2 regions of the Pseudomonas sp. CFBP 8770 genome follow, and region 2 is predicted to be linked to the other one. Evidence: predicted binding sites of a transcription regulator. Region 2 holds the regulator's gene; the other holds the start of a gene.
What was found. The regulator FliA, encoded in region 2, starts transcription of late flagellar genes. The targets are predictions, from matches to a motif close to CTAAAGTTTNNNNNNNNNNNGCCGNTAA.

Region 1 (16,464 bases), on a different contig from region 2:
AATTGCGCGTGCAACTGCCGCGCCAGATCACCGATCTCGTCGGTGCGCTGAGTGGCCGGGGTGAACTCGTCGGGGTTGCGCAACCAGACCCGCAGCTGCAGCAGCGGCGTGGAGATGTAACGACCCAACCGCAGGCTCAAAGCCAGTGCCAGCACCAACAGGATGCCCGCCAGCACACCCATGCTCTGCAGGCTGATGGTCAACGGCTGCTGGAACTGGTTCATGTCCAGGCTGATGCGCAGTTGCCCGGCCAGCGCATCCTGGAAGTTGATCTTCGTTTCGTACAGCCCCTGGCTCTGCCCCAGCAGGCCGCTCTTGGGGCGCTGGCCGGCTTCGGCGAGAATGCGGTTGTCCGGGCTGAAGATCGCCGCGTGGGCGACCAGCGGGTTCTTCACCAAGTTGTTGAGCAGCACGTTGAGGCTGAGGATGTCGTTGGACACCAGCAGCTCGGTGGCGGACGTGGCCGTCTGCGTGGTCAGGCTCTGCCCCACCGCGTCGGCCTGCTCGTGCATGGCCTGCTTGAACTGCAGACCCATGACGCAGGCGTAGATCACCAGGGCAATGGCAACCAGCACGATGTTGGTGAACGCGATGCGCAAAGCCAGGGGCACTCGACGGTGGCGCACGGCTCGGAAGATCAGCAGGAAGAAGTTGTCGGTTTTGACTGGCGTAGGCCGGTTCACTGAGCGCGGCTCTTTGTCCGTGAAGTTGGCGCGCAGTATAACGACCCCCCTCCGAGCGGCAAAGCGCTGCCTGTGCCCGATGGTCACTGAAAGTGGTTAGAATGCGTTTTTTTTCATGAAACGGGGTGCCTCTTGCGCGAAATCGTCCTGCTCAACATCACCGCTCAGGAGCAGTCGGGCATCGCCGATGCCTTGCGCGCCGCTCTGGCCGCCGATACCACGTTCAGCGCCGCCCAGTCCGCCACGCCGGCTGAACATGTGGTCAGCGTGATGGGGCGCCAGGTCGGTCACCCCGCCTTGCAGCAGGTGGTCAGCCTGCTGAGCGAGCATGGCTTGGCGTTGGCGAGCATCGAACGCCTGTCTGCCGCCGTGGGCGGCAACGCCTGTTTCGAGCTGGGCCTGCTTGGCACGCTGGAGCAGCCGCTGCAATTGCGCGGGCAGGTGCTGGAACTGAGCGCTGCGCTGGGTCTGGACATCGTCTACCAGCCCGAGTCACCCCAGCGCCGACACCCACGCCTGGCGGTGTTCGACATGGATTCGACCCTGATCGAGGCCGAGGTGATCGACGAACTGGCCAAGGCGGCCGGCATCGGCGAACGCGTCGCGGCCATCACCGAGCAGGCCATGCGCGGCGAAATCGATTTTCGCGCCAGCTTCAAGGCGCGTCTGGCACTGCTCGATGGTCTCGACGTTGCGGTACTCGATGACATCGGTGCTCAACTGCGCCTGAGTGAAGGGGCCGAGCGCTTGTTCGCCGAACTCAACCGCATGGGTGTGAAGACGGCCATTCTGTCCGGTGGCTTCACTTATTTCGCCAGGCAGTTGCAGGAGCGCCTGGGTATCACCCATGTGTTCGCCAACGAATTGCAGGTGGTCGACGGCAAATGCACCGGCCTGGCAGTCGAGCCGATCGTCGACGCCCAGCGCAAGGCCGACCTGCTGCAGCAGCTGGCTCGTGAACAAGGTGTGGAGTTGAGCGAGACCCTCGCCGTGGGCGATGGCGCCAACGACCTGGCCATGCTGGCGATTGCAGGCCTGGGCGTGGCGTTCCGTGCCAAACCGCTGGTGCGGCAGTCGGCGCGTCAGGCCATCAGCGTGCTGGGGCTGGACGCCGTGCTGTACCTGCTGGGCCGCCGCGACTGAACGCAGGCTGGCTCAGAGGTCTTTCCACAGCGAATCGAAGTCTTCTTCGGGCGCAGCATCGTCGGCACCGGCCGGCGCCGGTGTGGCCACTTCCAGCAGGTGGTATTCGAACTGGTTGAAGCTGCCGGTGCCGGTCATGCGCTGACCAAGGCCGGCCGGGCGTTCTTCACCTTGGGTGTTGATGATCACCTTGTTGCCTTCCTGGAACGGCATGCGCGGCGCCAGCAGTGAGGCAGGTATGTCGATGGCGCGGATCTCCGGCAGCAACAAGCCGCGGAGGAACTGGCTGTTCTGCTCGCTGACGCGTACCAGTTGCAGACCGCATGGCTGCGCGTGCGGTGCCACCAGCTCGATGCCCATCTGCGTACCGCCACTGCGCACCTGACGGATCCAGCGCACCACCGCCACGCTCCAGCCCTGGGCCTGAGTGTCCTGGATACCGATCATTTCTCCGGCCTGCAGCTGCGGTGGAACTTCCCTTGGCCATGCCAGGCAGTAGCCGCCGGGGCTGTGGTTGACGATCTGCAGGGCGTAGGTAGGGAAGTGCTGGTCATTGTTGGACGCGCTGGCGGCGCCGCTGCCTTCGCCGCTTGGCAGGTCGTACTGGATTTCTTCGTAGTCGCCGTGCCGATCGGTTTCGGTCGGCCTGCTCCATGACTGGGTGGCGGCGCCCGGCACGAACTGCGCGCTCTGGGAAAGGGCCGGGCGCTTGAGGATCTCGCTGAAGGAGCGCTCGCCGCCGATGTAGTAATGCAGCGCGCTCATACCGATACACACCGTCAGGTTGCCCTGGCCAGGGGTGCGGGTAAAGGTACGTTCCGCCACATCGCCCCAGGCGGCCGCCACGTGTTGCAGCAGATCGATACTGAAGTTGCTGGGGATCAGGCGCGACTGCGCACGCTGCTCGACCGGCATTTCCAGATGCGCCTTGATGGCCTCGACCAGATCGGCCGGATCGAGCCCGACCAGCAGCGGCAGCTGATCCTCTTCATACAGCGTCTTGTAGCGCGGCGGGCTGTCTTCGTCGGGCGCCATGGCGAACAGGCTCGAAGCCAGGGTGGCAGGCTGCACACGCACCAGCAGGCTCCAGGCCTCGAGCACTTCGGCCAGACGCAGGATCGCCTGCTGGCGCATCTGGTTGCAGCGTGAGCTGCCCAGCAACAAGGCGGCGGTGTAGCTTTGCTGCACGCTCAGGGTCGTGCCATGAGCGGCCAGCGGATCGTTGATCGGAACGTTCTGCAACTGATGCGCCAGGGCTGCCTGGTATAGCTGGTGCAATTCCAGCCAGACCCCGTCGGGCACCGGACAATACAGCAGGCTGGCACGCATCACCGGCCCATTCAGACAGTGCAGGGCGCGCTGCGCGGCGGTGGCCAGGAGGGTGGCGCGATCCTTGGAGGCACGGTCTTTCGCGTAGGTGGCGCTGATGCGCAGCACGATCTGCTTGTAGCCGATGGCCAGATGGTTCTGCAGGGCCTGGCACAGGTTGGCGACCTTGCGCGAGCGCTCGTCGAGAACGATAGACTGGTTGAGGAAGTGTCGTTCCAGATGCTTGCAGACGAAATACACCTCGGGCCGCAGCAGCTCGAGCAGTTGCAGGCGGTTTTCGCTGGGCGTGAGCAGCTGGTTGAGCTCGCCCAGGCCCTGGTACAGCAATCGGGCGGTTTCCCCCAGATTGGCCTTGGGCAGCTTGGCAATCCAGCGCTTGAGGTCGCGCGGGGTCGCTTCGCAGAAGGTCAGGCTCAACTGCGATGGCGTCGGTGCGCGCAACAACAGAGGGGGGCGTGGCGACATCGGTCGTTTCCCGGTTCAACTCAGGTCGTCGCTCGAGGGCTTGAACGACGAAAAAAGACAGGCCATTCATTTGGCCGTATGCAAGGACTCTAACAGCATTGGATAACGGTCGCAGCCCCGATGTCGCCGAGGCTGCGCCGTGCCGTCCGCGCGGCTCAGATCACCGGGGTAGGCGTCGCCGACGCGGCCGCGGTCGAACTGTGCGCAAGTCCCAGGCCCTGGCCCATGTTCACCGGTGAAAGATTGGCCAGATGATGGGCCCATTGGACCTGTTCCGGGCCAAACAGCATGACCACGGTGGAGCCCAGCTTGAAGCGGCCCATCTCGGCACCCTTCTCCAGATGGATCGGCGCGCGAGCGGCTTCGTCGTAGCGAAAGGTCTTGAGTTCGCGCTTGGGTGGCGTCACCAGGCCCGCCCAGACGGTTTCTATCGAGGCGACGATCATCGCGCCCACCAGCACCATGGCCATCGGTCCGCGTTCGGTGTCGAAGATGCACACCACCCGTTCGTTGCGCGCGAACAGTTCAGGCACGTTCTCGGCGGTGGTCTGGTTGACCGAGAAGATGCGCCCCGGCACATAGATCATTTCACGCAGGGTGCCCGCCAGTGGCATGTGCACCCGATGGTAGTCGCGAGGTGACAGGTAAATGGTGGCGAACTTGCCACCCATGAAGGGGGCGGCGTTGTCTGGATCGCCGCCCAGCAGTTCGAGCACGCTGAAACTGTGGCCCTTGGCCTGGAAGATGCGACCGTGTTCGATGGTGCCCAGTTGGCTGATGGCGCCGTCGGCTGGCGAGAGGATTGCACCGGGGGTCGGGTCCAGCGGGCGGGCATCGGGCTTCAAGGCACGGGTGAAGAAGGCGTTGAAGTTTTCGTAGGCGCTCAGGTCCTCGACCTGGGCCAGCGACATGTCGACGTTGTAGCGCTCGGCGAACCAGCGGGTGAAGGCGTTCTTGAACCAGCGCGAGCGGCACTCGGCAACGCACCCGGCCAGGCGCGAGAGCAGGTGATGGGGCAGCAGGTACTGACTGATGATGAACAAGCGATCTTTCATTGAGTGTCCTTAAACTTCGATAGGGGTGTCGGGGTGGTTGCCCCATTCGCCCCAGGAACCGGCATAGCCCTTGACGCGTGGATAGCCCAGCGCCTTGGCCACGAGATAAGTGAAACCAGAGCGGTGATGGGTCTGGCAGTGAGTGATGATTTCCTTGTCGGCGGTGATGCCCAGGCCGTCGAGCATCTGAGCGGCATCGCTGCGAATGCGCAGCTGGCGCGCCGGATCCATGACCGCAGTCCACTCCAGGTTGATTGCACCGGGAATGTGCCCCGCCTTGGCTGCCAGCACTTTTTCGCCCGAGTATTCCAGCGGGCCGCGGGCATCCCAGATGGCCAGGTCGCTGGTGCCCAGGCGGCTTTGCAGGTACTCGCGGCTGGCGGTGGGCTCGTCGTGCAGGGTCAGCGGCAGCGGGCCACCGGCGCTGGCTGGCGTGTCCTGGCTGAGCGGCAGGCCGGCCGCTTCCCATGCCAGAATGCCGCCATCGAGGTAGTGATAGCGGGAATGACCGATCACGTCGAGCATCCAGATGAAGCGTCCGGCCCAGCCGCCGCCCTCGTCGTCGTAGACCACGTAGGTCGCCTGCGGGTTGTGCCCCAGCTCGCCGAACAGCTGCTCCAGTGCCGCCAGCCCAGGCAGCAGCCCCGGTGCGGGTGGCTGACCCAATTGGGTACGCTTGGGATCGACGAAACGCGCCCCGCGGATGTGCCCGGACGCATAACGTGCGGCGCTGGTCAGGTCGACCACGATCAGGTTGGCGGCATCGAGCCGGGTGTCCAGCTCATCGGGCTCGATCACCAGGGGCAGGCCAGAGAAGTCAGGCATTCGGGTCTCCAGACGAAACGGAACGGCGATTGTAGCGCAAGCCTCACCGGCTGCGGTTGGTAAAGGTGTCCAGCGCGCGCTCGATGCACTGTGCGGTCTTGCCGAAGCCCTGCACGCTGATCTCGGAAAACGGGCGTCCGCCCTGGTCGGCGACCAGCAGCGTGTGTACCCGGCCTTCGACGCCCAGCGAGCGCAGCAGCAGGTGTTCACCGCGGAACAGCGCGCGCAGGGTTGCCGGCAGCAGCGCCTGGAGCTGTGCACTGTTGGCGGTGTTCATGCGCAACTGGGTCGGTTGGGCGAGCAGCCGCTGCAACAGGCTGCTGTGCTCGATGCCCAGGCTCAACGCGGCCGCCTCCTTGGGCAGCCCGGCGCTCTGGTGCACGCGCAGGCTGCCATGGCTGCGGTCGACCATCAGCAGCATGACGCGCTGCATGCCGCACGCCAGCAATGCATCGCGTGCACAGGTGGTCAGGTGCAAGGCATTGTTGAAAGGCGTCGGTGTGGCCAGCAGCTGCGTGCACAGATGCCGCCAGCTCGTCAGTGCCGCTTCGCTCGGCGCAGGGGCTGGTGCCGGTTCGCTGTCCTGCGTCGCGAGCGTGTGCTGCGGCGGCCACGGCAGGCTGCGCGCCGGATGCCACAAGTCGGCAGCCCAGTGCACACGGGCGCTGTGCACCGCGTGTTGATGGACCTGTTGCTGCACCTGTTCGAGCGGCACTTGCAGGTAGAGGCAACTCAGGTACTGCCAGCGCTGCAGGTGGGGGGTGAACCAGCCGTGCTGCGCCGCCAGGGCCAGACCGTTGGCCATCAGGATGGTATTGGCCGGTTGGTTCAACCAGCGCCGCAACGCCGGCTCGTCGTCCAGCTGCTGTTGCTGGCGCAGGCGATGCTGGTTGTCGCGGGCGATGTGCAGCGCCTGCACCAGTGCTCGACGTTCCCCCAGCAGCAGGCCATAACCGTGCAGCACCCAGGCCGGCAGACGCCATTTCTGCGCCAGCGCCTGGCAAAGCACCAGCAGCGGTACGCCGAACAAGGCCTGCTCGACCGTGGCCGCCGCTTCGCCTTCGGCAATGACCCGCCGCTCCCATTCATCGAGCAGCTCAGGGTAGGTGGCAGCCAGGGGCCAGAGCGGCGACAGGAACAACAGGCTGCCCCAGTGGATCTCCTGCCACAGCCGTGCCAGCCGTGCCGCGAACAGGCCATTGGCCTGCTGGCTGGCGTGCTGGCTGACCATCTGCAACTGGCGCAGTGTCAGGGGCATCTGCTGCGGCTCGAGCGCAGGCAAACGCATCAACAACTCTTCGGTGCGCGACAGACCCAACCGATTCAGGGCAACTTCGAGGCTTTCCGCCGGTTCCGCCAGGCTGTTGCTGGCATGCCGGTTGGCTTCGCGCATCACGCTGAGCACCAGCGCCGGGCTGTGCTGCATCAGGTCGGCGATGTCGCGCAGCGAGCGGCGCCTGTCCTTGATCGCCGCGCGAACCTTGTCGTGGTAAAGCCTGGGGATCGGCAGACGCACGCCATCGAGCAGTGCGAGCCAGGTGTCTAGGGTTTGAGGCTTGGCGTTGGACACTATGCTTATCCTGATGCATGCCTGAATGCAGGCCGACTACACGAACGGACCAAACTGGCTTTTGAAAACCGCTGCCTATAGTCTGGCGCAGTTCTGCCGATAAGGAGAACAACAGATTCAACATCATCTTTTTCGTCCTTGAACCCGACTTCTGAAGTGTTTTTTATCCATGGCTAAAATCATCGGCATCATTGTCGTGTTCGCGAGCGTGCTGGGCGGATACGTGCTTTCCCACGGCCAGCTGGCCGCCCTGGTGCAGCCCTTCGAGGTGCTGATCATCGGTGGCGCCGCACTGGGCGCGTTCCTGCAGGCCAACCCCGGCAGCACCACCATGATCGTGCTGAAGAAGTCGCTGAAGATGTTCAAGTCGCGCTTCAGCCATGCCTTCTATCTGGAAGTGCTGAGCCTGCTGTTCGAGATTCTCAACAAGAGCCGTCGCGAGGGCATGATGTCCATCGAGGCCGACATTGAGGACGTCGCCGCCAGCCCGATCTTCGCCAAGTACCCAGCCCTCCTCAAGGACGAGCAGATGATGGCGTTCATCTGCGATTACCTGCGCATCATGTCTTCGGGCAACATGGCCCCACACGAACTCGAAGGTCTGTTCGACATGGAGCTGTTGAGCATGAAGGAAGAGCTCGAGCACCCGTCCCACGCTGTCACCGGCATCGCCGATGCGTTGCCCGGTTTCGGTATCGTTGCGGCGGTCCTGGGTATCGTCGTGACCATGGCCTCGCTGGGTGATGGCGACAAGGCAGCGATCGGCGGTCACGTGGGCGCCGCCCTGGTCGGTACGTTCCTGGGTATCCTGGCGGCCTACGGTTTCTTCGGGCCCTTGGCGACCTGCCTGGCCCATGATGCCAAGGAAGAACTGAACGTCTACGAGGCCATCAAGGCGTCGCTGGTGGCTTCGGCCTCGGGCATGCCGCCGTCGCTGGCCGTGGAGTTCGGGCGCAAGGTGTTGTACCCGGCGCACCGGCCCAGCTTCGCCGAACTCGAACAAGCCGTACGCGGTCGCTGAGTCATGGAAAACAACCAGCCCATCATCGTCAAGCGGGTCAAGCGCTTTGGCGGCGGCCACCACGGCGGCGCCTGGAAGATCGCGTTCGCCGACTTCGCGACGGCGATGATGGCGTTCTTCCTGGTGTTGTGGCTGTTGTCCGAAGCCACGCCTGAACAGAAGATCGCCATCGCTGGCTACTTCAAGGACCCGATCGGCTTCTCCGAAAGCGGCACGCCCTATGTCATCGACTTGGGCGGCTCGCCCCAGCTATCGCCTGAGAAGACGCTGAATCCGGACGTCGAGGTGTCGCCGCCCAAGCCCGAGACCTCGACCCAGGTCGCGGCCGAGCAGGCCGAGCAAGTGGCCCAGCAGGTTGAAAAGGAACGCCTCGAATTGTTGCTGCAGGAACTGCAGAACAAGGTCGACGAAAACCCCCAGCTGCAGAAATTCAAGGACCAGATCCTTTTCGAAATCACTCAGGACGGCTTGCGCATCCAGATAACCGACGCCGAGAATCGGCCGATGTTCGACCTGGGCAGTGCGCGGCTCAAACCCTATTTCGAGGACATCCTGCTGGCCATGGCGGACACCATCAAGGCGGTGCCGAACAAGATCAGCGTCAGTGGTCATACCGATGCCAAGCCCTACGCCGGCAGTGCGGCGGGCGGCTTCGGCAATTGGGAGCTGTCGTCCAACCGCGCCAATGCCGCGCGTCGCGCGCTGGTGGCCGGCAGCTACCCTGAAGAGCAGATCGCGCGCGTAGTGGGCTATGGCTCGTCTTCGCTGTTCGACCGCAAGGATCCGTTGAATTCCATCAATCGCCGTATCGATATCGTAGTGCTGACCAAGAAGGCCCAGCGCGATATCGAAGGCGAGCAACCAGCCCTGGAAACGCCAGCCCCCGATGCGCCTCCAGCCGCCAGTCCTCCTGGCGCGTCGATCGGTGATCCCGATGCGCCGGTGCAGCCGCGCGAGCTGCGCCAGCGGCTGAACCTCTTCGAAGACGGCTCGACGAAGATGGTCGAACCGGGCAAGCCCGCGCCCTGATGGGCCGCGCAGCCTTTCAGACGCTGGGTCTGTTCTAGAATCCACGCCCGATGCGTTCGCGCAGGCCCCTGTGGATATCTCGCGCTCGCACATGCAGCGGCGTTTCATGCTGACTGGTCGGCATGCGCAGGGCTGCCTCGCGGTGGTAGGCCTCGATGACGAAGTCCAATTGCTGCGTGCGTGTCAGGGTTGGCCAATGAGCCAGGTATTCGGGCAGCGCCTGGTCGCCCATTCGATACACACAGATGCGCCGGTCCCACGAGGTTGCCTCGCCGATGGAGAAGGGTATCCACCAACGTCGGGCGCTGCTGTGGGACATCATCAGGATCACGTGGGTGCAGTCGCGGATGTGCGCGGTGATTGTCTCGGTGACATGCAGGGTGGTCAGCGATTCGAAGTCCATCACGTCCATGCGTACCTCGATCCCGGCCCTGCGCAGCTGCTTGCGGACCCGCAGCGCGTGTGGATGATCGGCATGCTGGTAGCCGATGAACACGCTCATCGCCGACTCCCGCCAGCAATCGGTCGTGCGAGGCGCAGGCAGGCAACGGGCAGGTCGAACATGGAAAACCTTCATCGTGAGTGTGGAAGGTTGAAAGATTGTTCAATGCCGTTTAAGCGGCAAGGGATGTCATTGAAAAGAGACAATCCCTACCGCCGCAGGTAAATTTCCTTACAGTTGGTTCCTATTGTCCGGCCCTATGGCGCCTGCAGCAGCGCGCGCATCGTCGCTACGATACGTTCGACCTCGGCGTTGTTCAGGGTCAGCGGCGGCAGCAGGCGAAGGGTGGTGCCGCGGGTTACGTTGATCAACAGGGCATGCTCTTGCGCCGCCCGCTGCATCAGCTCGCGGCAGGGCCGGTCCAGCTCTATGCCGATCATCAGGCCCATGCCCCGAACCGCTTTGACCCCGGGCAGGTTTCCCACTTCGCTGCGCAACCGTTCGAGCAGTACTCGCCCTTGACGCGCCGCATTGTCCAGCAGCCGCTCGCGCTCGATGATGTCCAGCACCGTGCAGCCAACCCTGCAGGCCAGCGGGTTGCCGCCGAACGTGCTGCCATGACTGCCGGGCGTGAACAGGCGGCCTACTGCCGCGCTGGCCAGGCAGGCGCCGATCGGAATGCCGTTGCCCAGAGCCTTGGCCAGCGTGATCACATCCGGTTGGATGCCCGCATGCTGGTAGGCGAACCACTGGCCGGTGCGGCCGATGCCACTCTGGATCTCATCGAGCATCAGCAACCAGCCATGGTGGTCGCAGTGCTCACGCAGGGCCCGCAGGTAGGCCGCGGAGGCGACATGGACACCGCTTTCACCCTGAATAGGCTCGAGCAGCACTGCCGCAATGCGCTGGCCGAACGCCTGGGTGACGTTGGCCAGCGCGTCGAGGTCGGCGAAGGGGATCTTGACGCAATCTCCCGGCAGTTGGCCCAGTCCGGCGCTCAGGTGAGCGCCGTCGCTGGCCGCCAAGGTGGCCAGGGTGCGCCCGTGAAAGGCATTGTTCATGACCACCACCAGGGGGCGGGCGATACCGCGGGCATGACCATGCAGGCGGGCCAGCTTCAACGCGGTCTCGTTCGCCTCGGCTCCCGAGTTGTTGAAGAACGCCAGGGCGAGGCCGGACTTCTCGGCCAGCTTCGCACCCAGCTGTTGCTGCCAGTCGATGGCATACAGGTTGGAGGTGTGCAGCAACAGCCCGGCTTGTTCAGTGATGGCGGCTACCACATCGGGATGACTATGGCCCACGTTGGTCACCGCTACTCCGGCCAGTGCGTCCAGGTATTCGCGGCCGCTGTCGTCCCACAGGCGAGTACCGAGGCCGCGGCTGAACATCAGGGGCAAGGGTTGATAGGTAGGCATCAGGTGGCTGGCGCTCATCGCGAATTTCTCGGCAGGGAATGAATCCGCAGTATTCCCTTCAAGCTCTGATGGATAAACGCCGCTAGACTGGATGCACTTTTCACCAGGAGTTGATAATGGATCTGTTCCAAGCCATGCAGGTGTACGTGAAAGTTGTGGAGCTAGGCACCATGACGGCGGCGGCCAAGGCCTGCGACTTGTCCACGACCATGGTCAGCAACCACTTGCAGGCACTGGAGCAGCGTCTGGGGGTAAGCCTGTTGCTGCGCACGACGCGCCGTCAGCAGGTGACCGATGCGGGCCAGGCCTACTACCAGCGCTGCCTGGAGGTGCTGGGGCTGGTCGCCGATTCGGAGCGCTGGGCCGAACACACCCAAGCCACCCCGCAGGGACTGTTGCGGATCACCGCCCCGCCCACGTTCGGCGCCGAGTGCCTGGCGCCGGCGTTGGCGGGGTTTCTGCAGCGTTACCCACAGATCAGCGTCAGCCTCAGCCTCGGCGATCAGGTACAGGACATGCTCGACGGTCAGTACGACGCCGCCCTGCGCTTGGGTAATCTGGAGCCCTCGACCTTGATTGCACGTCCCCTGGACGACTATCGACTGAGCATCTGTGCGTCCCCGGACTACCTGCGTCGCCATGGCACGCCTGGCCACCCCGAAGAGCTGGCCGCGCACGAGTGCCTGCAATTCATGTACAACCCGGGCGATGAATGGCGCGGGACGCAAAAGCGTTGGTCGATGCAGGGACCCACTGGAACGATCGGCGTCGATGTTCGCGGGCGCCTGGTCACCAACAGCAGCGCCGGACTGCGTCAGGCCGCCTTGGCGGGCATGGGCCTGGTGATGCTTCCCGACGTGCTGGTGCGTGGCGATCTCGAGGAAGGCAAGCTGATCCAGGTACTGGCTCGATACGCGTTACCCGGCAGACCCATGCACCTGCTTTATCCACAGGCGCGATACCGTTCGCCGAAGCTGCGTGCATTCGTGGACTACATCGTCCAGACCCTCGGGCCGCAGCCGGCCCGAGGATCAGCAGGTGCCCTGAATCAGTAGGTGTCCTGGGTCAGGCTGGCGATGATCGAGCGGTAGCTGTTCATGCGCTGCTGTTGCACTCGGCCATCGTCCAGTGCCGCAAGCAGGGCGCAACCGGGTTCGCGGTCATGCTTGCAGTCGCGGAAACGACAGGTGCCGAGCAGGTCGGCGAACTCGATGAAACCGGCTTCGACGTCGGCGCGGCTGACATGGCCCAGGCCGAATTCACGGATGCCGGGGGAGTCGATCAGTTCACCGCCACCGGGGAAGTGGAACAAGCGCGCGGTGGTCGTGGTGTGCGTACCCTGGCCGGACCATTCCGACAGCGCACCCACGCGGGCCTGCACTTCAGGCAGCAGGCTGTTGACCAGCGATGACTTGCCCACGCCGGACTGGCCGACGAATACGCTGATGTGACCATCCAGGCGTGCCTGCAATTGCTGCATGCCATCGCCCTGATGGGCCGAGACCTCGAGCAGCGGGTAACCCAGCTGGCGATACACCGCCAGCAGCGCGTTGAGCGCCGGCGCGTTCTGCTCGTCGATCAGATCGGCTTTGTTCAGCAGCAGCAGGGGATGGATGCCCGCGTGTTCGGCGGCTACCAGGTAGCGGTCGATCAGGTTGGCATGGGGCTCGGGCATGGGCGCGAACACGATGACGATCAGGTCGACGTTGGCCGCGACCGGCTTGAGCTGCCCGCGGCTGTCGGGGCGGCACAGCTCGGTACTGCGCGGCAGTTGGGCAACGATGACACCGATGCCCTGATTGCCCGCGCGCCAGACCACCTTGTCGCCGGTGACCAGCGCTGGCAGGTTGGCCCGCAGATAGCAACGGCAGACCTGGCCGGCGTGCTCGCCTTCCAGTGCCTCGACTTCCACCTGAACACCGAAGTGCGCGATCACCAGCCCCGTCTGCTCGGGGCCCAGGTCGCCGCCTTCGAGCGTCTCCAGGGCCTGGGACTCGCGCTTGGCGGCGCGGGCAGCGCGCTCGCCCTGGATTTTTTCGATACGCCAGTTCTGGCGGCGGTTCAGTTGGCGTTTGGCCATGTGTGTTCCGTGTAAATGAATGCAGGTGTTGACGAAGGCGGGATACTAGCACGGCCGGCTACGCTAAACTGCGCAGCTACGCCGAGGAGACTTTCATGCAGAACCCACAGAACCTGATCTGGATCGACCTGGAAATGACCGGCCTGGACCCGGATCACGATGTCATCATCGAAATGGCCACCATCGTCACCGACAGCGACCTCAATACCCTCGCCGAAGGCCCGGTCATCGCCATCCACCAGAGCGACGAGATCCTCGCCGGCATGGACGAGTGGAACACCCGTCAGCACGGCGGCTCCGGCCTGACCCAGCGGGTCCGCGAGAGCACCGTCAGCATGGCCGATGCCCAGGCGCAGACCATTGCCTTCCTCGAGCAATGGGTGCCCAAGGGCAAGTCGCCGATCTGCGGCAACAGCATCTGCCAGGATCGCCGCTTCCTCTACCGCCACATGCGCGAACTGGAAAACTACTTCCACTACCGCAACCTCGATGTCTCGACGCTCAAGGAGCTGGCCGCGCGCTGGGCCCCGGAGGTCAAGGACAGTTTCCAGAAGGGCAGCACCCACCTGGCCCTGGACGACATCCGCGAATCCATCGCCGAGCTGCAACACTACCGCAAGCACTTCATCAAGTTCTGAAGCTCGGAAAAACCTGCTGTGGGAGCGGGGTGGGTGGCAGGCTCTCAGCCCATGAAGAGGCCCATGTGGGAGCGGGTTCTTAGCCCGCGAAGGGGCCCTCAAGCCTACCTCTCTCAATACACCCGACGCCGCGGTGCCTGCATGGCACTGGCGATATCGGCGGCCAACCGCGCGATATCGGCATGAGCCAGGTTACCGACACTGACACGCACCGCCGGCCCGCTCTGCAACCGGAACGGCTGGCCCGCCTGGACCGCCCAGCCGGCGGCTGCAAGGGCCTGCACCGTCGATGTCTCGTCAGTGACCGGCAGCCACAGGTGCAGACCTTCACCAGCGCCGCACAACCTCACACCGTTGAGTTCGAGCGCTTCGATGAGCGAAAGCCGTCGACTTCGATAGTTGGCGCCAACTGCCGTCAAACGATCCGCTTGCAGCATCGCGTTCCAAAGGTGGGCGGTCAGCCGTTGCAGCAGCAGACTGACCCAGCGCGGACCGACCCGCTGCTGACGTTGCATCTCGGCGTGCAAGGAAGCGCTGGCGCCCGCAATCGACACGCGCAGGTCGGGCCCGATGAACTTGCTGGTCGACAGTACATAGAGCCAATGTTGCGGCAGTGGCTGCAGATCGATAGCCGGGGCCTGGCTCAACGGCCCCCAATGATCGTCGATTACCAGCAAGGTCTGGGTAGCGCCCTGCATGGCCTGTGACCACTGCCGCCACCGCTTGGCGTCGAACGAACAGCCGGTGGGATTCTGCGCGCGGGGAGTCAGTACCACGGCGGCTGCGCCGCGCAGCACCTCGGGCGCCGGTGGCAGCGCGCCGTGGTCGTCCATGGCCAGTATCATCGGCTTGAGCTGCAGCCCGGTCAGCAGGTCGCGCAACGGCGGCCAGCACGGATCTTCGATCAGTACCGTGGCGCCGGGTCGGCAGCGCGCCCGCAGTGCCCGCTCCACAGCGTCCAGCGCCCCGCAATACACGCCCACGTGCTCGCTGGGCAATCGCTGGCTCACGAGCCAGTCGCGTGCCAGGCCGGATAGCTGTGGATCATCGCCGAACTGGTCGAAACCATCCTGCTTGAAGTTGCGCAGCAGCCAGCCGTGATCAGCGGCTGGCAACAGCGCGGCATCCAGGTTGCCGCTGGCCATGTCGTCGAGGCCCTGAGGAATAACGAAGCCGTGTTCGGCGACCTGCGACCCAGGTGCATTGACGCGCGTGCCGCGGCGCCCGTCGGTCACCACCATGCCGCTGTCGCGCAGCCTTCTGTAGGCCGCCGCAACGGTATTGGGGCTGACCTTGAGCTGCACTGCCAGGTCGCGAACCGAAGGCAGCGAAGCGTTTTGAAGCAAATCACCTTGCCGTATCTGTCGCTCGATGGCATCCGCGATCTCGACGGCAGTGCGCGCGTTCGTCAATAATGTATTCATACATTCATATTATTGTATTGGTACATAAATGAAAAGTGCGTTGGTATTGCGGCATCTCGCCTTCGAAGACCTGGGTTGCCTGGCTGCGGTGCTGGAAGCCGAAGGCTATGAAATCCAGATGGTGGAGGCGCCACTGCATCCGTTGGCGTCGCTGGATGTGAGCTCGGCAGACCTGCTGATCATTCTGGGTGGGCCCATCGGTGCTTTCGATGACGCCTCATATCCATTTTTGCTGGACGAACTCGAACTCATCCGCCAACACCTGGGCAGCGGCAAACCCTTGTTGGGTATCTGCCTGGGCGCCCAGTTGATCGCCCGTGCCCTGGGCGCGGGCGTCGCCGCCATGGGCCACACGGAAATCGGTTTCGGCCCCGTCACCTTGACCGAAGCCGGGCGCGCCTCGGTCCTCACGCCGCTGGTGCACGGAACACCCGTGCTGCACTGGCACGGCGATCAGTTCGAGATACCACCCCAGGCGACACTGCTCGCCAGCACCGAGGCCTGCCCCCATCAGGCATTCAGCGTGGGCGATCAGGTGCTCGCGCTGCAATTTCATCTCGAGGTGGCACCGCAGGCACTCGAAGCATGGCTGGTCGGCCATGCCAACGAACTGCATCAACAGCGAATCGACCCCCGCGAGCTGCGCGCCCAGGCCCAGGCCATGGGTTCTGCAGGCGTAGAAGCAGCCGGCACGATCCTGATCGACTGGCTGGCGCGCCTGCGATGAGTGGGGCGAGGTCCGTCATCGAGTTGCGGCACGTGCTCGCGGGCAAGTCTCGCCGTTTTACGCGCCCAGGCAGTTTCACAGGTATCGACAAGGAGTCGGTGTGCGGACCGGTTGAAGTGGGAACGCTGGGAATAACAGGCGATGAGCAGGGGGACCGCCGCATCCATGGAGGCCCCGACAAAGCCCTTCACCACTACCCGTTCGAGCACTACCAGGAGTGGACACAGCTCATCGGCGAGCATCCACGCCTTGCACGGCCAGGCGCATTCGGCGAGAACCTGTCGACTGTCGGTCTCGACGAAAACACGGTTTGCCTGGGTGACATCTTTCGCTGCGGCGACGTGCTCCTCGAAGTCAGCCAGACCCGCCAGCCTTGCTGGAAGCTCAGCGACCGCTTCGAGGTGAGCGATATGGCCTTGCGCATGCAGGCCAGTGCAATGACCGGCTGGTATTACCGGGTCCTCGAGGGCGGTGTCCTGCAAGCAGGCGACGCAATGGTGCTCCAGGATCGCCCCATCCCTCGATGGCCGTTGCGCAGAGTCATCGCGCTGTTGTACGAACGGCCGCTGGACCTCGATGAGTTGAGCCAACTTGCGCAACTGCCGCTCGTACCATCCT
Region 2 (14,310 bases):
GCGCAGCGAGCGGCTGACTTGGTGCACGGCAAGACCCCACTCGTAACCCTGCACCGAGATCACGTACTGCAACCCCTGGCGAAAGTCGTCGCGGTAGCGGTCGGGCATGACCCAGCGCGCGGTGTCGAGCACTTTCAGGTTGCCACTGTTGCTGGGCAGGATGCCGAGAAACCAGTCGGGCTGGCCGAACAGCGGCGTCAGGGTCTGGCCAGCCAGCGCATAGATCGAACCCAGGCACACCAGCGGCACGGCCAGGGTCAGCCCGGCGACGTCGAACAGCAGGCACTCGAACGGCTCGGCGGCCCAGCTGGGGCGGCCATCGACGGCAGCCGAAAGCGGCTGCGGAGTGGCCGACGGCAGATGAACGTCGACCACGGGTGCGACCAATGCAAGGCTGGCCGGTGGAATGGGATCGGCAACGGTTGAGGGCAGCTGCACCGGCGGCGCAGGCGCTGGCGCTGGCACTGGCACTGGCACCGGCTGCGGGCTTACGGCATCGCGCACCTGTTCTTCGAGCACGGCTGCCTGGAACTCGTCGAGCCTGTCCAGGCCGGCGTCGAGATCGAGCGCCTCGAACGCCTCGGTGGCTTCATGCAGCAGGCCGTCCAGGTAGGACTGCAAGGCCACCTGGGGCCGCTGGGCAATATCGACGGGACGGTTCATCAGGCTACCTGCGCGACGAGTTGTTGGGCCAGCAGATGCTTGAGCAAGGCACGATAGGCGACGACTGCTCGGCTCTTGCCATCGAAGCGCGAGGGTGTCTGTCCGGCCCGGCTGGCATCGCGCAGACGAGTGTCGACCGGGATGTAGCCCGGCCATATGTGCTGCGGGTAGTCGTCGCGCAGGGTACGCAGGGTACTGAGCGACGCTTGGGTACGACGATCGAACAACGTCGGAACGATGCTGTACGGCAGGGCCTGGCGGCGCGAACGGTTGATCATGGTCAAGGTGCTGACCATGCGCTCCAGGCCTTTGACTGCCAGGTGCTCGGTCTGTACCGGGATCACCAGTTGCTGGCTAGCCGCCAATGCATTGACCATGAGCACGCCCAGCAGGGGTGGGCTGTCGATGACGGCGTAGTCGAAATCCTGCCACAGTTGCGCCAGGGTCTTGGCAATCACCAGGCCCAGGCCGCTCTGTCCGGGTTGCTGGCGCTCCAGCGTCGCCAGCGCGGTGCTCGAGGGCAGCAGCGACACGTTGGCTTCGCCGGTTGGCAGCAGCAGTTGGTGGGCCAGGCCGGGTGGTACCGCGCCCTTGTGCAGGAACAGGTCGTAACAGCTGTGCGCCAGTTCATCGGGGTTGTGCCCGAAATAACTGGTCATCGAACCATGCGGATCGAGATCGACCATGACCACGCGCTTGCCTGCCTCGGCGAGCAAACCGGCCAAGGCGATCGAAGTCGTGGTCTTGCCTACCCCGCCTTTTTGATTGGCTACTGCCCAGACTCTCATGGTGGTGATTTCCCCTCGGTAAACGGCGCACTACCGAGATAGTGAAGCTTTCGGGTTAAGGGCCGGGCGGCGGACTTTTGACAGACCCAGGCGCGGACGGCACGGTTAAGGGCGTCTTTGCAGTTTGTGTGCCAGCCCGGCGCAGTGCTGCATCCGGCTGCGCGTTGGCGCTGCCAGAACTGGTGATGCTGCGACGCACGTCAAGGTTGCGCGAAATGACCAGCACTACCCGACGGTTGCGCCCTCGTCCATCGGCGCTGGCGTTGTCGGCCACCGGCTGGAACTCGCCATAGCCGACCGCCGCCATGCGCCGCGGGTCGATGCCCTCCATAGCCATCATGCGGACAATGCTCGCTGCCCGAGCGGTCGACAGCTCCCAGTTGGTCGGGAACTGCGCGGTGCTGATGGGCAGATTGTCGGTGAAGCCCTCGACATGAACCGGATTGTCGAAAGGTTTGAGAATACTGGCGACCTTGTCGACGATGGCGAACGCCATGTCGCTGGGCATGGCATCGCCACTGCCGAACAGCAGGCTGGACTTGAGTTCGATCTCGATCCACAGCTCATTGCCGCGTACGGTCAGTTGATCCGAAGCGATCAGGTCGCCGAACGCCTGACGGACATTGTCGGCAATGGTCTGCAGAGGGTCGACCGCCTCGCCGATGGCCGCCTCCGATTGCTCGCTGTCGGTGACCAGCGGTTGCACGGGACGGGTGGTCAAGGGTCGTTCCTCGCCGATCGGGATGGGCCTGACGCTGCGGTCCGGGTCACTGAACACCCCGACCAGCGCTTGCGACAGGACCTTGTACTTGCCTTCGTTGACCGACGAGATCGAATACATCACCACGAAGAAAGCGAACAGCAAGGTGATGAAATCGGCGTAGGACACCAGCCAGCGCTCATGGTTTTCCGGCTCTTCGAGGCGACGACGACGGGCCATGCCATGCTCTCCTAGTCGAGGTAGCCTTGCAGCTTCATTTCGATGGAACGTGGGTTCTCACCTTCGGCGATGGACAGCAACCCTTCGAGCAGCATTTCCCGATAGGCCGCCTGACGCTGGGCGAGGGCCTTGAGCTTGTGCGCCACGGGCAGCAGGAGCAGGTTGGCGCTGGCCACACCGTAGATGGTCGCCACGAACGCCACCGCGATGCCGTTGCCCAGCTGGCTGGGGTCGGCCAGGTTGCCCATGACATGGATCAACCCCATCACCGCACCGATGATGCCGATGGTGGGCGCATAGCCACCCATGCTTTCGAACACCTTGGCTGCCTGCAGGTCACGGGTTTCGCGGTTGTACAGATCCACCTCGAGAATACTGCGGATGGCCGCGGCTTCGGCGCCATCGACCAGCAGCTGCAGGCCCTTGCGCGCGTAGTCATCGGGCTCCGCTTCGGCGCTGGCTTCCAGCCCCAGCAAGCCTTCCTTGCGCGAAACCAGGCTCCAGTTCACCACACGGTCGATACCGCCGGCCATGTCGATCCTGGGCGGGAAAAGAATCCAGCGCACGTTGTGCAGCGCGCGCTTGAACGCACTCATGGGCGACTGGATCAGCGCCGCTGCCAGCGTGCCGCCGACCACGATCAGCGCAGCAGGACCATTGAGCAGAGCCGACAGGTGGCCACCCTCGAGGAAGTTGCCACCAATGATGGCAACGAACGCCAGAATGATCCCGATCAGGCTCAGTACATCCATCAGCCGCACGCCTCGACCAGGTGCCGGCCAATGTCATCGAGGCTGTAGATGGCGTCGGCCAAACCAGCCTTGACGATGGCCATGGGCATGCCGTAGATCACGCAGCTCGCTTCGTCCTGGGCCCAGATGTGACTGCCGCCCTGCTTGAGCAGACGCGCGCCCTCTCGACCGTCGGCGCCCATACCGGTGAGTACCACCGCCAGCACCTTGTCGCCGTAGGACTTGGCCGCCGAACCGAAGGTGATGTCCACGCAGGGCTTGTAGTTCAGCCGCTCGTCACCGGGCAGGATCTTCACTGCACCGCGCCCGTCGATCATCATCTGCTTGCCGCCGGGTGCCAGTAACGCCAGCCCGGGACGCAGCACGTCGCCATCCTCGGCTTCCTTGACGGTGATCCGGCAGAGCTTGTCAAGACGCTCGGCGAAGGCGCGAGTGAAGGCCGCAGGCATGTGCTGGACCAACACGATCGGCGTTGGAAAATGGGCCGGCAGCTGGGTCAATACACGCTGAAGCGCTACCGGCCCGCCGGTGGAGGTACCGATGGCCACCAGTTTGTACGGCTTGCGCCGTGGCGTCGCAGTGCTGGCGGTCGGCGCCGGAGCCCGCGCCGGCGTAACCGGTGCTGGCGTGCGCGCCGGCACGGCCCGCGACGACGCGGGGGCGGCTGGCGCCGGGGTGACAGTGGACGCGAGCGTCGGGGCTGGCGTGGCCATGTGCGCACCCAGCCGGCGGTTGCTGCGCGAGAGTGTATGGATCTTCTCGCAGAGCATCTGCTTGACCTTCTCGGGGTTGCGAGAAATGTCTTCGAAATTCTTCGGCAGGTAATCCACTGCCCCCGCGTCGAGCGCGTCGAGGGTAACCCGCGCGCCCTCGTGGGTCAGCGAGGAAAACATCAGGACCGGAGTGGGACAGCGCTGCATGATATGACGCACGGCAGTGATGCCGTCCATCATCGGCATCTCGTAGTCCATGGTGATCACGTCGGGCTTGAGCGCCAGGGCCTGATCGATCGCTTCGCGGCCATTGGTAGCGGTCCCGACCACCTGGATGGTGGGGTCCGACGAAAGAATTTCCGAGACGCGGCGGCGGAAAAAACCGGAATCATCCACCACCAGGACCTTGACTGCCATAAACACTCCACTACGATCAGATACGCCGTGTGGCGTAGCGCTTGAGCATGCTCGGTACATCGAGGATCAAGGCTATTCGGCCGTCACCGGTGATGGTCGCGCCGGACATGCCGGGCGTGCCCTGCAGCATCTTGCCCAGCGGCTTGATCACCACTTCTTCCTGCCCGACCAACTGGTCGACCACGAAACCGATGCGTTGGGTGCCGACCGACAGAATGACCACGTGGCCCTCGCCCTGCTCCTCGTGAGCGGCCGATTTGACCAGCCAACGCTTGAGGTAGAACAACGGTAGCGCCTTGTCACGCACGATGACCACTTCCTGGCCGTCGACGACGTTGGTGCGCGAGAGGTCCAGGTGGAAGATCTCGTTGACATTGACCAGCGGGAAGGCGAACGCCTGGTTGCCCAGCATCACCATCAGCGTCGGCATGATCGCCAGGGTCAGCGGCACCTTGATGACGATCTTCGAGCCCTGGTCCTTGGCCGAGTAGATATTGATCGAGCCGTTCAGCTGGCTGATCTTGGTCTTGACCACGTCCATGCCCACGCCACGGCCCGACACGTCGGAGATTTCCGTCTTGGTGGAAAAACCCGGTGCGAAAATCAGGTTGTAGCAGTCCGATTCGCTGAGGCGGTCGGCGGCGTCGCGGTCCATCAGGCCCTTTTCCACGGCCTTGGCGCGCAGCACCGCAGGGTCCATGCCCTTGCCGTCATCACTGATCGACAACAGGATATGGTCGCCTTCCTGTTCTGCCGACAACACCACGCGCCCACCGCGCGCCTTGCCGTTGCGTTCGCGCTCTTCCGGCGTCTCGATGCCGTGATCGACGGCGTTGCGCACCAAGTGCACCAACGGGTCGGCCAAGGCCTCGACCAGATTCTTGTCCAGGTCGGTTTCTTCACCGACCAGTTCCAGGTTGATTTCCTTCTTCAACTGCCGCGCTAGGTCGCGGACCAACCGCGGGAAGCGTCCGAAGACCTTCTTGATCGGCTGCATGCGCGTCTTCATGACGGCCGTCTGCAGGTCGGCCGTGACCACGTCCAGGTTCGATACGGCCTTGGACATGGCTTCGTCGGCGCTGTTGGCGCCCAGGCGCACCAGGCGGTTACGCACCAGCACCAGCTCGCCCACCATGTTCATGATTTCGTCGAGGCGCGCGGTGTCGACCCGTACGGTCGTCTCGGCTTCGCTGGCGACCGGCTTCTCGGCCACCGGCGCACGCGCGGGCGCTGCCTCGACCTTGCGTGGTGCTGCCACCGGCACAGACGCGGACGGCGTCGGCTGAGTCTCGGGCAGGCTGGCGACATCGCTGAACTTGCCCTTGCCATGCAGCTGATCGAGCAGTGACTCGAATTCGTCGTCGGTGATCTGGTCGCTCGTGGGGGCCTGCGCCTCGGCAGGCGGCGCTGCCTTGACCGCATCGGCGGTGAACGCGCCCTTGCCATGCAACTGGTCGAGCAGGGCCTCGAACTCGTCGTCGGTGATTTCGTCGCCAGGCGCTGTCGCGCCAGCCTGCGCCGCGGCAGTTGGCGACGTTGCAGCCGGTGCCAGCGCATCGACGGCGAACTGACCCTTGCCGTGCAGCTGGTCGAGCAGCGACTCGAATTCGTCGTCGGTGATCTCGTCACTGGCCGCGCCGTGCTGTGCCACAGCAGCAGGTGCAGCCGGCGCAGTGGCCTGCGCCTTGGCCGCGCTCAGGGAATCGAGCAATTGCTCGAATTCGCTGTCGGTGATGTCTTCGCCCGGCGTCGAAACCGGCGCAGCAGCTGGCGCTGCCACCGGCGGCGCGACAACTGCCGCAGCCGGTTCGGCCAGGCGCGCGAGGGCATCGAGCAACTGGGGGCTGGCCGGTGTGACCGGGGCGCGTTCACGCACCTCGGTGAACATGCCGTTGACCGCGTCCAGCGCTTCGAGCACGACGTCCATGAGTTCGGCGTCGACCCGGCGCTCACCTTTGCGCAAGATGTCGAAGACGTTTTCGGCGATATGGCAGCACTCCACCAGCTCGTTGAGCTGGAGGAAGCCGGCGCCGCCTTTTACAGTGTGAAAACCGCGAAAAATTGCATTGAGCAAGTCGGCATCATCGGGACGGCTTTCCAGCTCGACCAGTTGTTCGGACAGTTGCTCGAGAATTTCGCCGGCCTCTACCAGGAAATCCTGAAGGATTTCTTCGTCGGCGCCGAAGCTCATGTGGATGCTCCCTGGAGTACGTGATTAACGGTCAACACAGTCAGGCGCAGGCGATGGCCTAGAAGCCCAGACTGGACAGCAGATCGTCGACATCGTCCTGACCGGATACGACGTCTTCACGTTTATCGGCATGGATCTGCGGACCTTCACCCTTGGCAGGATGTTTTTCTTGATCTTTTTCGGCGCGAAGCTGTTCGTGGTCGTGCTGGATGCCGGCAAAGCGATCCACCTGGCTGGCCATCAGGACCAGTTTGAGCAAGTTGCTCTCCACTTCGGTGACCAGCGCGGTGACACGCTTGATGACCTGGCCGGTGAGGTCCTGATAATCCTGGGCGAGCACGATGTCGTTGAGGTGGCTGGCGACTTCGCGATTGCCCTGCTCGCTACGGGTCAGGAAGCCGTCGACCCGGCGTGCCAGTTCGCGGAATTCGTCGGCGGCCACTTCGCGGCGCATGAAGCGCTGCCAGTCGACGCTCAAGACACTGGCCTCGGCACTCAGCGTGTTGAGCACCGGTGTGCTCTGCTCGACCAGATCCATGGTGCGGTTGGCCGCGTTTTCGGTCAGGCGCACCACATACGACAGACGTTCGGTCGCATCGGTGATCTGCGAAACCTCTTCGGCCTGGGGAATGTTCGGATCGATCTGGAAACTGACGATTGCGCTGTGCAGCTCCCGCGTCAGCTTGCCCACTTCCTGGTACAGGCCGCGATCGCGGGTCTGGTTCAATTCGTGGATCAGTTGCACCGCTTCGCCGAAACGGCCTTTTTCAAGGCTGTCGACCAGCTCCACGGCGTGTTTCTTCAGGGTCGACTCGAAGTCCCCCAACGTGCTTTGTTTGTGGTCCATTGCGCCCCCATTGCAGACTTCAGCTATTGACGCGCTCGAAAATCTTCTCGATTTTTTCTTTCAGCACTTGCGCAGTGAAAGGCTTGACCACATACCCGTTGACCCCGGCCTGGGCGGCTTCGATGATCTGCTCGCGCTTGGCCTCGGCGGTCACCATGAGCACCGGCAGGTGCTTGAGGCGATCGTCGGCGCGCACCTGGCGCAGCAGGTCGATGCCGGACATGCCGGGCATGTTCCAGTCGGTGACGAGAAAGTCGAAATTGCCGCTGTGCAACATCGGCAAGGCGGTGTTGCCGTCGTCGGCCTCGGCGGTGTTGGTGAAGCCCAGGTCACGCAGCAGGTTCTTGATGATGCGCCGCATCGTCGAGAAATCGTCGACGATGAGGATTTTCATGTTCTTGTCCAATTAGACCTCCAGCAGTCTTGAACACGCCCAGCCCCTGGACGTGCGTAACAATCGAATCCGGTTATATCCGCGGCCGTCGCAGATCGGCATTTCCCCGCAATCGCGTGGGAGCGGTCATCGGCCGCGAATCAGGCGCCGCTGTATGTCTGACATACATCGGTGCTCCCTTCGCGGCCAATGACCGCTCCCACATGTCCTGCGAATCCCTTTGGGTCAGCGTGCCCGCCACTCTCCCAGGCGCCCGCGCAGTCGCGCCGCGCACTGGCTGTGCAACTGGCTTACCCGCGATTCGCTGACACCCAGTACCTCACCGATTTCCTTGAGGTTCAGTTCCTCGTCGTAATACAACGACAAGACCAGCTTCTCGCGTTCGGGCAGGTTGGCGATGGCCTCGGCCAGCGCGCCTTGAAAGCGTTCATCCTCGAGATCCCGCGAGGGCTCCAGCGAACCGCTGGCGCCGTCTTCGTGCAGGCCCTCGTGCTCACCGTCCTGCAGCAGATCGTCGAAACTGAACAGGCGGCTGCCCAGGGTATCGTTCAGGATCCCGTAGTAATCATCCAGACTCAGACTAAGTTCGGCCGCGATCTCGTGATCTTTAGCGTCGCGACCGGTTTTCGACTCGATTCGGCGAATGGCATCACTGACCATGCGGGTATTGCGGTGGACCGAACGCGGCGCCCAGTCACCCTTGCGCACTTCATCGAGCATCGCGCCGCGGATCCGAATGCCGGCATAGGTCTCGAAACTGGCCCCTTTGCTCGAGTCGTACTTGGTCGAGACCTCCAGCAGACCGATCATGCCGGCCTGGATCAGGTCTTCCACCTGCACGCTGGCTGGCAGCCGCGCCAGCAGGTGGTAGGCGATACGCTTGACCAGCGGCGCGTATTGCTCGATCAGCTGATGCTGCTGCGAGTCGCGCGACGCCTTGCTGTACATACGGTATCCGCTGGCGCTCATGATACGGGCCCTGCGCTGGTTTGCTGGACCAGGCGTTCGACGAAGAACTCCAGGTGGCCACGGGGATTGGCCGGCAACGGCCAGGTGTCTACTTTCTGCGCGATTGCCTTGAAGGCCAGCGAGCATTTGGAACGGGGAAACGCCTCGTACACGGCGCGCTGCTTCTGCACGGCCTTGCGCACCGACTCGTCGTACGGAACGGCGCCAACGTACTGCAGGGCCACGTCGAGGAAGCGGTCGGTCACCTTGGTCAGCTTGGCGAACAGATTGCGCCCTTCCTGGGGGCTTTGCGCCATGTTGGCCAAGACCCGGAAGCGGTTCATGCCGTGGTCGCGATTGAGCAGTTTGATCAGGGCGTAGGCATCGGTGATCGAGGTCGGCTCGTCGCACACCACCAGCAGGACTTCCTGGGCCGCGCGGACGAAGCTCACTACCGATTCGCCGATACCGGCGGCGGTGTCGATGATCAGCACGTCGAGGTTGTCGCCCACATCGCTGAAGGCCTGGATCAGGCCGGCGTGCTGGGCCGGGCTCAGCTGGACCATGCTCTGGGTGCCGGAGGCTGCGGGCACGACACGGATGCCCCCAGGGCCCTGCAACATCACGTCGCGCAGTTCGCAGCGACCTTCGATCACGTCGGCCAGGGTGCGCTTGGGGGTCAGGCCCAGCAACACGTCGACGTTGGCCAGGCCAAGGTCGGCGTCCAGCAACATGACCCGGCGGCCGAGCTCGGCCAACGCCAGGGACAAGTTCACTGACACATTAGTCTTGCCGACGCCACCTTTGCCGCCGGTCACCGCGATCACCTGTACGGGATGCATGCTGCCCATGTTCGTTCTTTACCTTGTCTAGACCGAGGCCACACGAGTGGCTGCCAGTTCGATTGCTCGAGTGTTTCCTGGCAACCCTACGATGCAGGAAGAGTGTGCTTGCATAACGTTCTTCACCTCAGCCAACTCGCTTGTCGGGGCTGTGGTAGAGACCCGCGAACATATCGGCCATGGCCTCTTCGCTGGGCTCTTCTTGCATTTGCACGCTCACTGCGCGGCTGACCAACTGGTGCCGGCGCGGCAAATGCAAGTCATCGGGAATGCGCGGCCCATCGGTAAGATAGGCAATCGGCAGTTCCTGACTGATGGCCAGGCTCAGCACTTCGCCGAGACAGGCCGTTTCATCCAGTTTGGTCAGGATGCACCCGGCCAGACCGCAACGCTTGTAGCTATGGTACGCGGCGCTGAGCACCTGCTTCTGGCTGGTGGTTGCCAGCACCAGGTAGTTGCGCGCATTGATGCCGCGTCCGGCCAGGCTCTCGAGCTGCATGCGCAGGGCCGGATCGCTGGCTTGCAGGCCCGCGGTGTCGATCAACACCACACGCTTGCGCAGCAAGGGTTCCAGCGCCTGTACCAATGACTGGCCCGGATCGACCTGAGTCACCGATACATTGAGAATGCGACCCAGGGTCTTGAGCTGCTCCTGGGCACCGATGCGAAAGCTGTCCATGCTCACCAGGGCCACGCTCTGGGAACCGTACTTGAGCACATAGCGGGCTGCCAGCTTGGCCAGGGTGGTGGTCTTGCCCATGCCGGCCGGGCCGACCATGGCAATCACACCACCTTCTTCAAGCGGTTCCACTTCAGGTGTACGGATCATACGCGCCAAGTGCGCCAGCAGCATCCGCCATGCCTGCCGAGGTTCGTTGATTTCGCTGGTCAGGCTGAGCAGCTCGCGAGCGATCGGGCCGGACAAGCCGATGCGCTGCAAACGACGCCACAGATTCGCCTGCGCCGGCTTGCTGCCTTGCAGCTGGGTCCAGGCCAGTGAGCCCAGCTGCACTTCCAGCAGTTGGCGCAAACCGTTGAGTTCGGAACGCATGGAATCGAAAAGACGTTGGTCGACGGCAGGCTGTGGCGCGGGGGCCGCCTGGACACGCGGTGGCTCTTCGCGACGCGGCTCGACCAGCGGCTCGGCGGCGGTCAACGGCAGGCCTGCGACCAGCTGGCGGTTGGTGGCCGCATCGCTCTCGCCACGGGTGCTCAGCTCGGCCTGGGCCGAAACGATCCGCGACTGGGTCTTGCGCAGCTCTTCTTCCAACTCGAGGTTGGGCACGCGCGGCGCCAGGGCCGACAGCTTGTAGTCCAGCGCTGCGGTCAGCTCGACGCCGCCGGCGATCCGACGGTTGCCGATGATGGCAGCGTCGGCGCCCAGCTCGTCGCGGACCAATTTCATGGCCTGACGCATGTCGGCGGCGAAAAATCGCTTCACTTGCATAACCCACTACCTCAGCCGTTGGGCCCTACTGTCGCAACGATGGTGACTTGCTTGTTATCAGGGATTTCCTGATAGGCCAGTACATGAAGGTTGGGGATCGCCAGGCGACCGAAGCGTGACAGCATCGCGCGGACCGGACCGGCCACCAGCAGTATTACCGGTTGGCCCTGCATCTCCTGCCGCTGCGCCGCATCGATCAAGGATCTCTGCAGTTTCTCCGCCATGCTCGGTTCCAGCAAAACGCCTTCTTCCTGACCCTGACCAGCCTTCTGAAGACTATTTAGCAATATCTGTTCCAACCTTGGTTCCAGCGTGATGACAGGCAGCTCCGACTCAATGCCTACAATGCTTTGCACGATGGCGCGGGACAAACCGACCCTGACGGCCTGGACCAGCGCGGCGGTATCTTGACTCCGATGCCCATTGTTGGCGATCGCTTCCGCAATGCTGCGGATGTCGCGAACCGGTACCTGCTCTGCCAGCAGCGCCTGCAGCACCTTGAGCAGCGAAGACAGCGAAAGGATGCCGGGAACCAGCTCTTCGGCGAGCTTGGGCGAGCCTTTTGCCAGAACTTGCAGCAGTTGTTGGACTTCTTCGTGGCCGATCAGCTCATGGGCATGCTTCTGCAGAATCTGGTTCAAGTGCGTGGCCACTACCGTACTGGCATCGACCACCGTGTAGCCCAGCGACTGCGCCTGGCTGCGCAGGTTGACGTCGATCCAGACCGCGTCCAGACCAAACGCCGGATCCTTGGCGGTGATGCCGTTCAACGAGCCGAAGACCTGACCGGGGTTGATGGCCAGCTCGCGATCCGGGTAGATCTCGGCTTCGGCGAGAATCACCCCCATGAGCGTCAAACGATAGGCGCTGGGTGCCAGGTCGAGATTGTCGCGAATATGAACAGTAGGCATGAGGAAGCCCAGGTCCTGGGACAGCTTCTTGCGTACGCCCTTGATCCGCGCCAGCAACTGGCCGCCCTGGTTGCGGTCCACCAGGGGGATCAGCCGATAGCCGACTTCCAGGCCAATCATGTCGATGGGCGTGACGTCGTCCCAGCCCAGCTCTTTGGTTTCCTGGGTCCGCGTCGGTGACGGCAGCAGCTCCTGTTGACGCTGCACTTCGGCCTGGGCCTGGACCTTGACGTCGTTCTGTTTTTTCCACAGCAGGTAGGCACCGCCACCGGCGATGGCGCCCAGGGTAATGAAGGCCATGTGCGGCATTCCGGGCACCATGCCCATGATCACCATCAGCGCGCCGGAGACGGCCAGCGCCTTGGGCGAGGCGAACATCTGCCGCTGGATCTGCTTGCCCATCTCCTCGGAGCCCGATGCACGGGTCACCATGATGGCCGCTGCAGTGGACAGCAGCAGCGATGGCAGCTGCGCGACCAGGCCGTCACCGATGGTCAGCAGGGCGTACACCTTGCCCGCCTCGGCGAATGGCATGTTGTGTTGCAGCATGCCCACCAGCATGCCGCCGATCAGGTTGATGAACAGGATCAGCAGACCGGCGATGGCGTCGCCACGGACGAATTTGCTGGCACCGTCCATCGAGCCGTAGAACTCGGCTTCGGCGGCCACTTCGGTACGACGCGCCTTGGCCTGGTTCTGATCGATGAGACCGGCGTTGAGGTCGGCGTCGATAGCCATCTGCTTGCCGGGCATGGCATCCAGGGTGAACCGCGCGCTCACCTCGGAGATGCGCCCGGCGCCCTTGGTGACGACCACGAAGTTGATGATCATGAGGATGGCGAACACCACGATACCGACGATGTAGTTGCCGCCGATCACCACCTCACCAAATGCCTGGACCACTTTACCCGCGGCGGCATGGCCTTCCTGACCGTGGAGCATGATCACCCGCGTCGACGCCACGTTGAGCGCAAGGCGCAGCAGCGTGGCCACCAGCAGGATGGTCGGGAACACGGCGAAGTCCAGCGGACGCAGGGCGTACACGCACACCAGCAGCACGACGATGGACAAGGCGATGTTGAAGGTGAAGAACACGTCCAGCAGCAGTGCCGGGATCGGCAGCATCATCATCGCCAGCATCACCAGCAACAGCAGCGGCACACCCAGATTGCCGCGGCCAAGGCCGACGATGTTGCTACGAGCGGTGTTGATTAATTGAGAGCGATCCACCGACATTCCCCACTTCCCCAAGCGAACTTTTGACGCGCCAGGCGTCTTGCCAAGGGGCAGTGCAAGAAGAGGTCCAACTTTTGCCAGAGGGACTAAAGATTATCGAGGGGCTGCCGAGCCGGAGTGAAATCGATCTAACGGTGGTGCGTTCTTCGCGGGCGCTGACCGCTCCTACGGAGATCGCGGCAGGTCCGATCTTTCTGTGGAAGCGGTCCGTGACCGCGAAAAGCGCCGACCGCTCCTACAGAGATCGCGGCAGGTCCGAACTTTCTGTGGGAGCGGTCCGTGGCCGCGAAGGGCGCGACTCGCCCTAACTGTCTCGCTGCAGATCCGGCGGGATCGGCAGGTCCTGCAACGGATCGGGACGCTTGCCCCGCCCGGCCTGGTACTGGCGGATCTGGTAGACATAGGCAAGCACCTGCGCCACTGCCAGGTACAGCCCCGCCGGAATCTGCTGTTCGATCTCGGTGGAATAGAAGATCGAGCGCGCCAGTGCCGGCGACTCCAGCACCTGAATACGATGCTCGTTGCCAATCTCGCGAATCTTCAAGGCAATGAAGTCCGAGCCCTTGGCCAGCAATACCGGCGCGTTGCCCTTCTCCGGATCGTATTTCAACGCCACTGCGTAGTGGGTCGGGTTGGTAATGATCACGTCCGCCTCGGGAATCGCCGTCATCATCCGTCGCTGCGACATTTCGCGCTGCAACTGGCGCACCCTCCCCTTTACCTCGGGCCGCCCTTCGGAGTCCTTGTGCTCGTCCTTGACCTCCTGCTTGGTCATCATCAGCTTCTGTTTGCTGCTGTACAGCTGGAACGGCACGTCCACGGCGGCAATCAACGCCAGTCCGCAGGACATCCACAAGGCGCTCCAGCCGACCAACTGCACGCTGTGGATGATCGCCATTTCCAACGGCTCGTTGGCAATGGCGAGCAGGTCGGTACGGTCTTTGGCCAGCACCATCATGGCAACGATCAGGGTGATGGCGAACTTGGCCAGTGCCTTCAGCAACTCGGTCAATGCATGCATGGAGAACATGCGCTTGAGGCCGGCGGCCGGGTTCATGCGGCTGAACTTGGGAGCCATGGAGCTGGCCGCGAACAACCAGCCGCCCAGCGCGACCGGGCCGATCAGCGCCGCCAACAGCAGAGTCACCAAAATCGGCTGGGTCGCCAGGATCGCCACCTTGCCCGACTGCAGCAGAAAGATGCCCATGTAGCGTTCATCGA

Region 1: a site for FliA is predicted at 7,146-7,173, ahead of motA (flagellar motor stator protein MotA). Genes of this name have one in related genera too.

What each region holds. Positions count from the first base shown of each region.
Region 1 covers NZ_JACYUL010000003.1:355,180-371,643, forward strand. The annotation lists gene IFT98_RS08915 (HAMP domain-containing protein) at 1-683, opposite strand, end outside; gene serB (phosphoserine phosphatase SerB) at 876-1,826, shown strand; gene IFT98_RS08925 (molecular chaperone) at 1,839-3,620, opposite strand; gene asd (archaetidylserine decarboxylase) at 3,776-4,675, opposite strand; gene IFT98_RS08935 (rhodanese-like domain-containing protein) at 4,685-5,500, opposite strand; gene IFT98_RS08940 (HDOD domain-containing protein) at 5,544-7,070, opposite strand; gene motA (flagellar motor stator protein MotA) at 7,240-8,091, shown strand; gene motB (flagellar motor protein MotB) at 8,095-9,120, shown strand; gene IFT98_RS08955 (toll/interleukin-1 receptor domain-containing protein) at 9,155-9,622, opposite strand; gene IFT98_RS08960 (aspartate aminotransferase family protein) at 9,820-10,995, opposite strand; gene IFT98_RS08965 (LysR family transcriptional regulator) at 11,094-12,032, shown strand; gene rsgA (small ribosomal subunit biogenesis GTPase RsgA) at 12,026-13,057, opposite strand; gene orn (oligoribonuclease) at 13,153-13,695, shown strand; gene IFT98_RS08980 (aminotransferase class I/II-fold pyridoxal phosphate-dependent enzyme) at 13,809-15,119, opposite strand; gene IFT98_RS08985 (glutamine amidotransferase) at 15,148-15,846, shown strand; gene IFT98_RS08990 (MOSC domain-containing protein) at 15,843-16,464, shown strand, end outside.
Region 2 covers NZ_JACYUL010000002.1:482,863-497,172, reverse strand. The annotation lists gene IFT98_RS07070 (CheW domain-containing protein) at 1-663, opposite strand, end outside; gene IFT98_RS07065 (ParA family protein) at 663-1,451, opposite strand; gene motD (flagellar motor protein MotD) at 1,507-2,391, opposite strand; gene IFT98_RS07055 (flagellar motor protein) at 2,403-3,143, opposite strand; gene IFT98_RS07050 (protein-glutamate methylesterase/protein-glutamine glutaminase) at 3,143-4,273, opposite strand; gene IFT98_RS07045 (chemotaxis protein CheA) at 4,290-6,464, opposite strand; gene IFT98_RS07040 (protein phosphatase CheZ) at 6,523-7,311, opposite strand; gene IFT98_RS07035 (chemotaxis response regulator CheY) at 7,331-7,705, opposite strand; gene fliA (RNA polymerase sigma factor FliA) at 7,931-8,677, opposite strand; gene fleN (flagellar synthesis regulator FleN) at 8,671-9,504, opposite strand; gene flhF (flagellar biosynthesis protein FlhF) at 9,623-10,942, opposite strand; gene flhA (flagellar biosynthesis protein FlhA) at 10,954-13,083, opposite strand; gene flhB (flagellar biosynthesis protein FlhB) at 13,394-14,310, opposite strand, start outside.